4 regions of the Sporosarcina sp. P7 genome follow, and region 1 is predicted to be linked to each of the others. Evidence: riboswitches for the same ligand, from Rfam matches in the RefSeq annotation. Region 1 holds a riboswitch; each other region holds the start of a gene.
The links. A riboswitch is a leader RNA that binds a small molecule or an ion and turns the genes downstream of it on or off. The one in region 1 is predicted to bind thiamine pyrophosphate.
Positions count from the first base shown of each region.

Region 2: it holds a riboswitch for thiamine pyrophosphate, as region 1 does, so the genes downstream of both, CSV60_RS04825 (thiamine phosphate synthase) here and thiM (hydroxyethylthiazole kinase) in region 1, are expected to answer to the same signal.
Region 3: it holds a riboswitch for thiamine pyrophosphate, as region 1 does, so the genes downstream of both, CSV60_RS13880 (ABC transporter ATP-binding protein) here and thiM (hydroxyethylthiazole kinase) in region 1, are expected to answer to the same signal.
Region 4: it holds a riboswitch for thiamine pyrophosphate, as region 1 does, so the genes downstream of both, CSV60_RS07770 (ECF transporter S component) here and thiM (hydroxyethylthiazole kinase) in region 1, are expected to answer to the same signal.

Region 1 covers NZ_PDZF01000001.1:290,462-292,663, reverse strand. The annotation lists gene thiD (bifunctional hydroxymethylpyrimidine kinase/phosphomethylpyrimidine kinase) at 1-447, opposite strand, end outside; gene thiM (hydroxyethylthiazole kinase) at 464-1,237, opposite strand; TPP riboswitch at 1,300-1,401, opposite strand; gene CSV60_RS01595 (DUF3238 domain-containing protein) at 1,594-2,202, shown strand, end outside.
Region 2 covers NZ_PDZF01000003.1:116,883-119,084, reverse strand. The annotation lists gene CSV60_RS04835 (heavy metal translocating P-type ATPase) at 1-273, shown strand, start outside; gene CSV60_RS04830 (Crp/Fnr family transcriptional regulator) at 251-940, shown strand; TPP riboswitch at 998-1,106, shown strand; gene CSV60_RS04825 (thiamine phosphate synthase) at 1,177-1,776, shown strand; gene thiS (sulfur carrier protein ThiS) at 1,763-1,966, shown strand; gene CSV60_RS04815 (thiazole synthase) at 1,963-2,202, shown strand, end outside.
Region 3 covers NZ_PDZF01000017.1:5,889-8,090, forward strand. The annotation lists gene CSV60_RS13870 (YhgE/Pip family protein) at 1-390, opposite strand, end outside; gene CSV60_RS13875 (TetR/AcrR family transcriptional regulator) at 430-999, opposite strand; TPP riboswitch at 1,160-1,257, shown strand; gene CSV60_RS13880 (ABC transporter ATP-binding protein) at 1,342-2,112, shown strand; gene CSV60_RS13885 (ABC transporter permease) at 2,109-2,202, shown strand, end outside.
Region 4 covers NZ_PDZF01000006.1:86,012-88,213, forward strand. The annotation lists gene CSV60_RS07760 (YitT family protein) at 1-90, opposite strand, end outside; gene CSV60_RS07765 (exonuclease domain-containing protein) at 319-891, opposite strand; TPP riboswitch at 1,079-1,190, shown strand; gene CSV60_RS07770 (ECF transporter S component) at 1,272-1,841, shown strand; gene CSV60_RS07775 (ABC transporter ATP-binding protein) at 1,863-2,202, shown strand, end outside.

The sequences.
Region 1 (2,202 bases):
CATTCCGGTTAGCACTTCCGCTTCAGGAATATTTGGAGTGACAATGGTAGCTAGCGGTAGTAAATGCTCTTTTAATGCTTCAATCGCCTGTTGCTGCAATAAAGCCTGTCCTCCCTTTGCAATCATGACAGGGTCAATGACTAAAGGAAACGGAGGGTATTCCTTTAATAGCGCAGCTACTTCAGTAATGATTTCCGCCGAAAACAGCATCCCAGTTTTACATGCTTTTACATCAAAATCATCAAGTACTGCACGAATTTGTGCTATTACTCCATCTGTCTGTATTGGATAAACACTGTGAACACCGTGTGTGTTCTGAGCAGTCACTGCAGTTATGGCAGAAGTGCCGTATACACCTAGCTCCTGAAACGTCTTTAAGTCGGCCTGAATTCCTGCGCCTCCTCCGCTATCTGAACCCGCAATGGTCAATGCTACTTGTACTGTCAATCGAAAAACCTCCTGTCTAGTATACTGAAATTGTTTTCCGTTCGTTATCCAATGTATATAAGGTATTTAAGAAGTTTACAGCAAAGTCGCCAGGACCACGTGAAACTTTTGCAGTTTGTTCACCAGCCCGTTTATAAAATGAAAGTGCATCTGCTACGGCTTCCAAGGGATGTTCCATTCCTACGGAGAGAAATGCACCCGTGACAGAACTGAGTAAACAACCCGTGCCGGTTATGGTGGTCATCATCGGGTGGCCGCCCGTAATGGATAATGTGGAATGGCCGTCCGTGACTAAATCGACTTCGCCTGAAACCGCCACGAGACAGTTGTACTTAAGGGCAGTCTTTTTCGCTATACTAACGATGTCGGCAGAACCTTCTCCTGCGTCAACACCCTTAGCGGCCCATGGAACATCTGCAATCGCAGCAAGTTCCCCTGTATTACAGCGGATCAGTGTGATATCTACCTCGTCCAGCACTTTTAGAACGCTAGCTTTACGAAAAGCCGTAGCACCTGCACCAACTGGATCTAGTACTACAGGTTTTCCTGCTGCGCGGGCACTTTTTCCCGCCAAAATCATTGCGTCTACTGTTTGTTGCTTCAATGTACCAATATTTAAAATACTGCAAGCGGCAATTTTTGCAATGTCTTCTGCCTCCTCCACTGCATCCGCCATAACGGGAGAAGCGCCTATTGCAAGTAACCCATTTGCCTGGAAATTCGCGACTACAAAGTTTGTCATGCAATGAACGAGCGGTTGCTTTTGACGAAGTTCTTGAATAAGCTGCATGTTTCTTTTCCTCCTTAAAAAGGTATATATACAAAAAGCCCATGCATAGGTGGGCGGTTGGGTATGAAAACTACCCACTTTCCTCCGCTAGTATGTACTAGATCAGGTTCAAAGGGTTTGCGTAATTGCATCTCAGCCAATAAAAGGCGCCCCTAGTGGTGGCTATGTATTAGACAGGCTGATTATATCATATACATGAAAAAGGTTAAAATAATACTGGCATTATAGGATCAAAGTAATTGGAAATGAGTGATTGTGCATAGATGAAAAGGTATAACGATATGCTGAATGTTACATAATTATCTGAAGGCGTATAACTGTTTCAGATGAAATAGATAAAAGGGAGCAGATCGCAAATGGAGAAATTATTCGAAATTCAACAGATGAATCATTCATTGGATGATATATCATTCACGTGGAGTGACACAGGTGGTTATTATCGTGTCTATAAAAATGACCGACAAGTATATGAAGGAACGGCTCCAAAGTTTACGGATGGGGAGCTAGATCCGTCATATCCTTTTCAATATACAGTGGAACGAGTGGAGGAAGGACGGGTTCGAGATGTAATTGTTATCCAGACATCACCTCTGACAGAAGTACAGGAAGATGAACATCCTTTACAACGCTTGGTGATCACAACGATTGCCGCCCCATCACAAATTGCTCTGTCATGGGAGTGGATTAAGGATGTAGAGAAGTTTGATGTTTTCCGGAATGGACAATACATCGAGACAATTACGGATAATCGTTTTATTGATCGCGAGACAAGTTCTTCTGAGGCGGTAGTATATAGTGTCGTGGCAACACGCCCATTAATTGATAGCAATCAGAAAATGAATGTCAGTAAATCAATCGCATCAAAAGTGTATGAAGTGATTATGCCTCCGGATCCTAATAATAAACCAACAGAAGAAGTCTATACATTTTCCGTGCGAGTAAAGCAACGGGATCGATTACTCATT
Region 2 (2,202 bases), on a different contig from region 1:
CGGCTTGATCAATTCGCCCATGCCTATGCATTATCGAAAGCGACTGTCCATAACATGAAACAAAACACATTCTTTGCGGTAGGCACAGTCTTCCTCCTGTTGGCCGGTGTACTGTTAGGTAAAGTGTTCCTAGCATCCGGAATGCTCATTCATGAAGTAAGTGTACTTCTGGTTATATTGAACGCCATTCGATTAATACGCTATACTAGTGACAAACCAGCCAATCGAAATATAAGCGAGGTGAAAGTGAATGAGTCAACAGCCCCACAATAATACGACGGATCAAAATATGTGTGTATCGCTCGTTCCGCTGTTCAATCATTTGGAAAATGAACAGATGAAACACGTGGTAGGACTCGCGCGAAACACTTCGCATCCACGTGGAAAAATTATTTACAATGAAGGCGACTGCTCCGAAGGTTTATATATTTTGCATAAAGGACGAATCAAAGTATACCGCCTTTCAGAAAACGGCAAAGAGCAACTCGTACGAATTTTAGAACCGGGAGATTTCACGGGTGAGCTGTCGTTATTCAACGCCAAACCTCATGACGCCTACGCAGAAACACTTGAACCCGTGGAATTATGTATTATTCAACGTGATCAAATGCAACAACTTCTACAAAAGCATCCTGCGATCTCATTAAAGATGTTAGAGGAGTTCTCCTCTCGCCTCGCTCGAACAGAACAACGAGCGGCGCGGATCGGTATGGAAGCAGCAGAAACGCGTATCGCCATGTATCTAGCTGACTTATCTGAAGAACAACAACAATTGAAAGTCGAATTGCCGATGAGTCGCAAAGACCTCGCCTCCCACCTCGGGACGACACCTGAAACGATTAGTCGAAAACTTAGCGCATTCGAGGAGTCCGGCTGGATTCGCCAGTCCAGCATGAAAACGGTGGATATTCTCGATTTGGATGCTTTATTACTATTATAAAAGAAACTCTTTTCATTCTACTTCATACATGATACGCTAGTTCTGAAAACTTAATATTTTGACCATTAGGGGAATCCTTCACAAGGACTGAGAAAAGAGTGTGGCTCTGAAACCCTTATTACCTGAACAGATTAGCATCTGCGGAGGGAAGTGGCGAGTCGTTCCGTATATATTTCTGTCGACACATCCACCACTTTCCGATTCGGGAAGTGGTTTTTTCTATTGGAGGGGAATGAATGAAGTTACTTGGCGTGACCGACGACTGTCTTTCGATTGATGAACTGACTCTCCACTTGCAGCAGACTGCACATTTTCTAGATGCTATTATTTTGCGGGAGAAGTCCAAGACAGACGAACAACTGACAGATTTGATTACGCGTCTTGCGAATAGTGGATTTCCACTCGAAAAGCTCATTATACATGCCAGACCAGACGTAGCAAGCAGGCTGAATCTCACGAAAGTACAGCTGACTAGCTATGGCATGTCTTTACAGGATGCACATCGGAAATTTCCCAAGCTACAATTCGGGTGCTCGATTCATTCAGTTAAAGAAGCAAAGGAAGCGATGGCAGAAGGAGCAGATTGGCTCTTGTACGGGCATGTTTTCGAGACGAAGTCAAAGCCCGGCCTACCAGCGCGCGGCACGGAAGAATTATTTTCTATCGCAAAGTATAGTTCGATTCCCGTGTATGCAATCGGTGGAATTCAGCCGCATCACTTGCCTGATTTACAGCGAAACAGCGTAGCAGGCGTGGCTGTATTATCCCCTATGCGTTCACTAAAAATCTTACAAAGTTATAGAATAGGAGGCGTGTCTAATAATGAAAAAGATTGATCTGAACGGGAAATCCTATTCGGTCGTTCCGGAAGTAGCAACGATTCAACAGCTACTTGAGCACTTGGGATTGGGTGATCGTATTTTAATTGTGGAGAAAAACAAAGAGGTTTTGCAAAAAGATCACTATGACGCACCGATTATGGATCGGGACCAAATTGAAATTATACATTTTGTAGGAGGCGGATGAAGATGTTAAAAATTGCAGATAAAGAATTCTCTTCGCGGTTATTACTAGGTACAGGGAAATATCCTTCATTTGAAATACAAAAGCAGGCAGTTGCAGTATCAGAAGCAGAAATCCTTACGTTCGCAGTACGACGCATGGATATTTTTGAAGCGTCACAGCCCAATTTTCTAGAGCAATTGGATTTAACTCGCTATACATTACTTCCAAATACTGCAGGTGCAAGTACAGCAGAAGAA
Region 3 (2,202 bases), on a different contig from region 1:
CTTTTTCATATCATCGGTTACGATACTGCTTAAATTCTCTGAGAAGTCTTCCGGAATGATGATCGCAGCATAGTAATCACCGTGTTTCACGCCTTTTAACGCTTCATCTTTCGTTACAAACTGCCAGCCAAGATCGTCGTTCTTAGTCAGCGAGACGAGGACTTCATCCCCGACATTGAATTCCTTATCCTCGATTTTCGCACCTACGTCTTCACTGACGATCGCGACTTCTACGCCTTTCGTATTGGAGTAGGGATCCCACGAGGCGAGGATGTTCATCCAAGCATAAAGGGAAGGTAGAAACGCAATGGCCGCAATGACAATGAGCGCAGCTTTATTCTTGAAGATATTCCGGAGATCCCGTCTGACTATGAACCGAATTTTATTCATCTAGTATAAACCCTCACTCTATATTCCGTCATGCGCACGTCATACTAACAAACTGGAGAAAATTGTATGGTTCAACACGTCCGTGATTTGCTTCTCCGTCAGCTGGTCATCGTGCGTTTTCGACCAATCGTTAACTAGTGCTACATATGATTTGAATAAAAGATATGCAATTAACTCGCTATCACATGGCTTCAATTCACCTTTTGCGATACCGCGATCAATCTTTCCAGCAATGAAATTCACTATTTCCTTCTCAATAGTAGTTAACACATCTCCTACAGCAGGTGTGCGCAACTCTTTCTCTTCTTCTATCAGTTTAATGAATAACTGATGCGTCTCGCGAAATTTCAGCAACTGCATAATACGCGCATGGGCATTCTCTTGAAAAGACGCTCCTTCTATCGCTGTCCGTTCAGAAATATCTTTCATTTCTTCAACCATTTTCCACACAATCGAATGAAATAATTCCTCTTTGTTTGAGAAAAACGTATAGATTGTACCCTTCCCTACATTCGCAATCTTCGCTACCTGATCCATCGTCGTCGCTTTATAGCCAAACATCGAAAATGATTTTTCAGCCGCCAATATGATTTCTTCTCTGCGATCCATGATGACACTCCCTTTAAAAGTGACCGAAATACCATTCCGGTCTGTTAGTCATTATATTACATAGATGACCAATTAAATGCAAGAGGTTTGCGGATTGTTACTAGAATAATTACTAAATTGAAGTTGACTACTTTACTAGACTATGTAACGATAAGAGTTGGATAAACACTAGGGGTGCTTTTGCTGAGAAAGGCGTTCGCCTTAACCCTTGAACCTGCACTAGATAATGCTAGCGGAGGGAAGTGGACATATGACGGATTTTGTCCGTACTATGCAACCGCTTCGCACAGAGAAGTGGTTTTTTTGTGTGAATTTTTTGAAGAAATGAGAAGTGGTAAGAATATGGTGAATAAAGTTTTAGAGTTTATGAATGTCTCTTTTCATTATCAAGCAACGAAAGCTTCGAAACCAACTGTTATTTTCGATCAAGTTAACTGGCACGTTAAAGAAGGCGAATTCGTTAGCATCATTGGACCAAGCGGGTATGGTAAAAGCACGTTATTCCGACTCATCACCGGCCTTGAGAACCCTGACAGTGGGAAGATTTCATTGAACGGAGAAGTGGCAACGAAGCGGTTAGGCAAAGTCGGCTATATGCCGCAGCAAGACTTACTCATGCCATGGCGAACGATTCTAGAAAATGTTCAATTACCAGTAGAACTTCAAGGACATAAACCTTCTTCCGATGAAATCATCCAGTTACTCGCTGACTTCGGACTAGTTGGAGAAGAAAACGCCTACCCTGGAAACTTATCCGGTGGGATGCGACAACGTGTTTCCTTTTTGCGAACGATCCTGACTGGCTCAAATATTTTATTATTGGACGAGCCATTCAGCGCACTCGATGCGATCACGCGGCTGACGATGCAAGAGTGGTTGATCGATCAATGGCAGAAACTCGATAAAACCATTGTCTTCATCACACATGATATCGACGAAGCCTTATTTCTATCCGATCGCATCTTTGTACTTGCTGAAAAGCCGGTGCAGACAATTCGCGAAGTCGTCGTGCCTCTCAGCCGACCACGCACGACGCGGGACTTGGCACGACCCGAACTGATGGAACTGAAAGAGCAACTGATTAGCGAGCTTCGTTCGGAGGCGCGGCTATGAAGAAGATGACTTCGTATAGTTGGTCGATACTTTTCGTCGCAATCGTACTTAGCGTATGGGAAATCGCAGCACGTCTTTACGACAAAAGCT
Region 4 (2,202 bases), on a different contig from region 1:
ATACGCTGTAATCACTGCACCCATCATGACGAAAAAGGCTTGCAATAGAAGACGTAACTTCTTATGTGACTTCTTTGTAATTACTTTCATCTTCTCATTCCTTTCAGTTATTTAGTAAGTCACATACTTCTATTTACCATACCCTTTTATCTAGATAAACTATTCCATGGACAGTAGATTTTTGTATTTTTTTGTATCAATGACATGACGCGCAACTAAATATAGTAGTAGCATAGAAACCACATGGCCGCAGTAACCCAAGAGTCGTATCGAAAAGGAAAAGACCAGTCATCCCATGATGACTGGTCTTTCTAGTAGTTAAAATCTTGATTTTGCTGGTTTCTTCATTGGGGCTTTATTCATCAAATACGAGATGAATGTATCATCCGCCAAGTTGGGATTGGATGAGTTCAGCAACACAGCTAGATTCTTCGCATCATCGAGCGCTCTATGGGCGTTATGCACTTGAATTCGGTGCGCTCTCAGCAATTGTTGTAGTTTGCCGTTTTCAAATCCATAATTTTTCCATTTGATTTGTCTAACGGAGCAATACCAGTCCATGTCGAGCGTTTCAGGTAATAGTCGACTAACGAAGCCCCTATCAAATGATGCGTTATGTGCTACTATACCGTCTGCTTGATCTAGTATTTTTAGTATTCTATCCATATCAAGCGACTTCCCTCTGACCATCTGATCGGTAATGCCAGTGAGCTGGGTAATGATCGGGGAGATAGAATAGAACGGTTCTTGAAACTCGCAATACTCATCTGCCACTCGAACAATACGATTATCTTCATACTCTCCCAGCATAACCCCTAACTCGATTACTTCACTCGTCTCGGCACGCATGCCTGTTGTCTCCACGTCAATAAATGCTATATGTTTTGTCATGTGAAAACTCCTTTTACACTCTATTTGCATGATATCGAGAATATAATTATGAACAGTTTGATCCTTTTAGTATATCAGGATTTCAATACAATATGTTCCACTTGAACTGTCAGCATTTAATTGAACGTCTAGTAATTTCATAAGTTGCCACACAATTCAACGTGCTGTATACTAGAATTGCTTACATGATTGTCCGTCCGGGTGCTTGAGAGAATCAGGCTGAGATAGCAGATGAATCCTCTGCTGACCGTTAATCTGATCTGGGTAATGCCAGCGTAGAGAGCGTGATCGATGGAATTATACAGGAATCTCTTTCCTTCCTCGGCCGTCTGCTCTTCAGACGGCTTTTTTGTATAAAAAATAACGAGGAGTGGAAGAGTTTGAAAAAGTTAAAGTTTACCGATTTATTGATCACCATCATGATCGGCGTTGTATTTGGCGTGCTCATGAAGTTTTGGGATGATTTATACACTGTCGTCAAACCGATCATGCCTGTTGCACGTCAACTGCTTTACGGTATGTGGTTCATGGTGGGACCGTTTGCCTTCCTATTATTACGAAAGCCCGGTACTGCATTCATCGCAAGTATTGCAGGGGCTTCCTTGTCTTCATTTGCCGGCCATGGTATTGAAGTATTGATGTATGGATTCGCACAAGGACTTGCTGCTGAATTATTGTTCGCTGCATTCCGTTATCGACGCTATTCTATTTTAATTGCAGGGTTAGCAGGAGTCGCGTCATGTCTTGCAAGTTTCGGACTTGATTTGATTTATGGTTACGCAGCACTCGAAACATGGGCACTCATTGTGAAATACGGATTACGTGCAATCAGCGCATTCATCTTCACAGGTATTTTCGCTGTGTTTATTGTAAAAGCGCTAGAAGCAACAGGTGTGACATCGCTAATTCGCCCCGTCGATAAGAAAGAATATACGATGCTTGATCAGTAAAAGCGGAGGTATGATCCAACTATGAATAACATCAGCGTTACCGATTTACGACTGAAGTTTCCTGGAGAAGATGCTTTGGTCTTTAAGGACCTCTCCTTTTCTGTTCAGTCCGGTGAAAAAGTTCTCATGCTCGGTCCTAGCGGTTGTGGGAAATCCACTTTACTTCAAGTACTGAGTGGCATTATCCCGAACTCTATCGAACTGCCAATGAAAGCAACAAGCATTCAGTTACCAGACTCGTGGGGGTTCGTTTTCCAAGACCCAGATACACAGTTCTGTATGACCTACGTCGATGAAGAACTCGCATTCGTTTTAGAGAATCTTCAGGTGCCACGTGAAGAAATGGCACCTCTTATTGAGG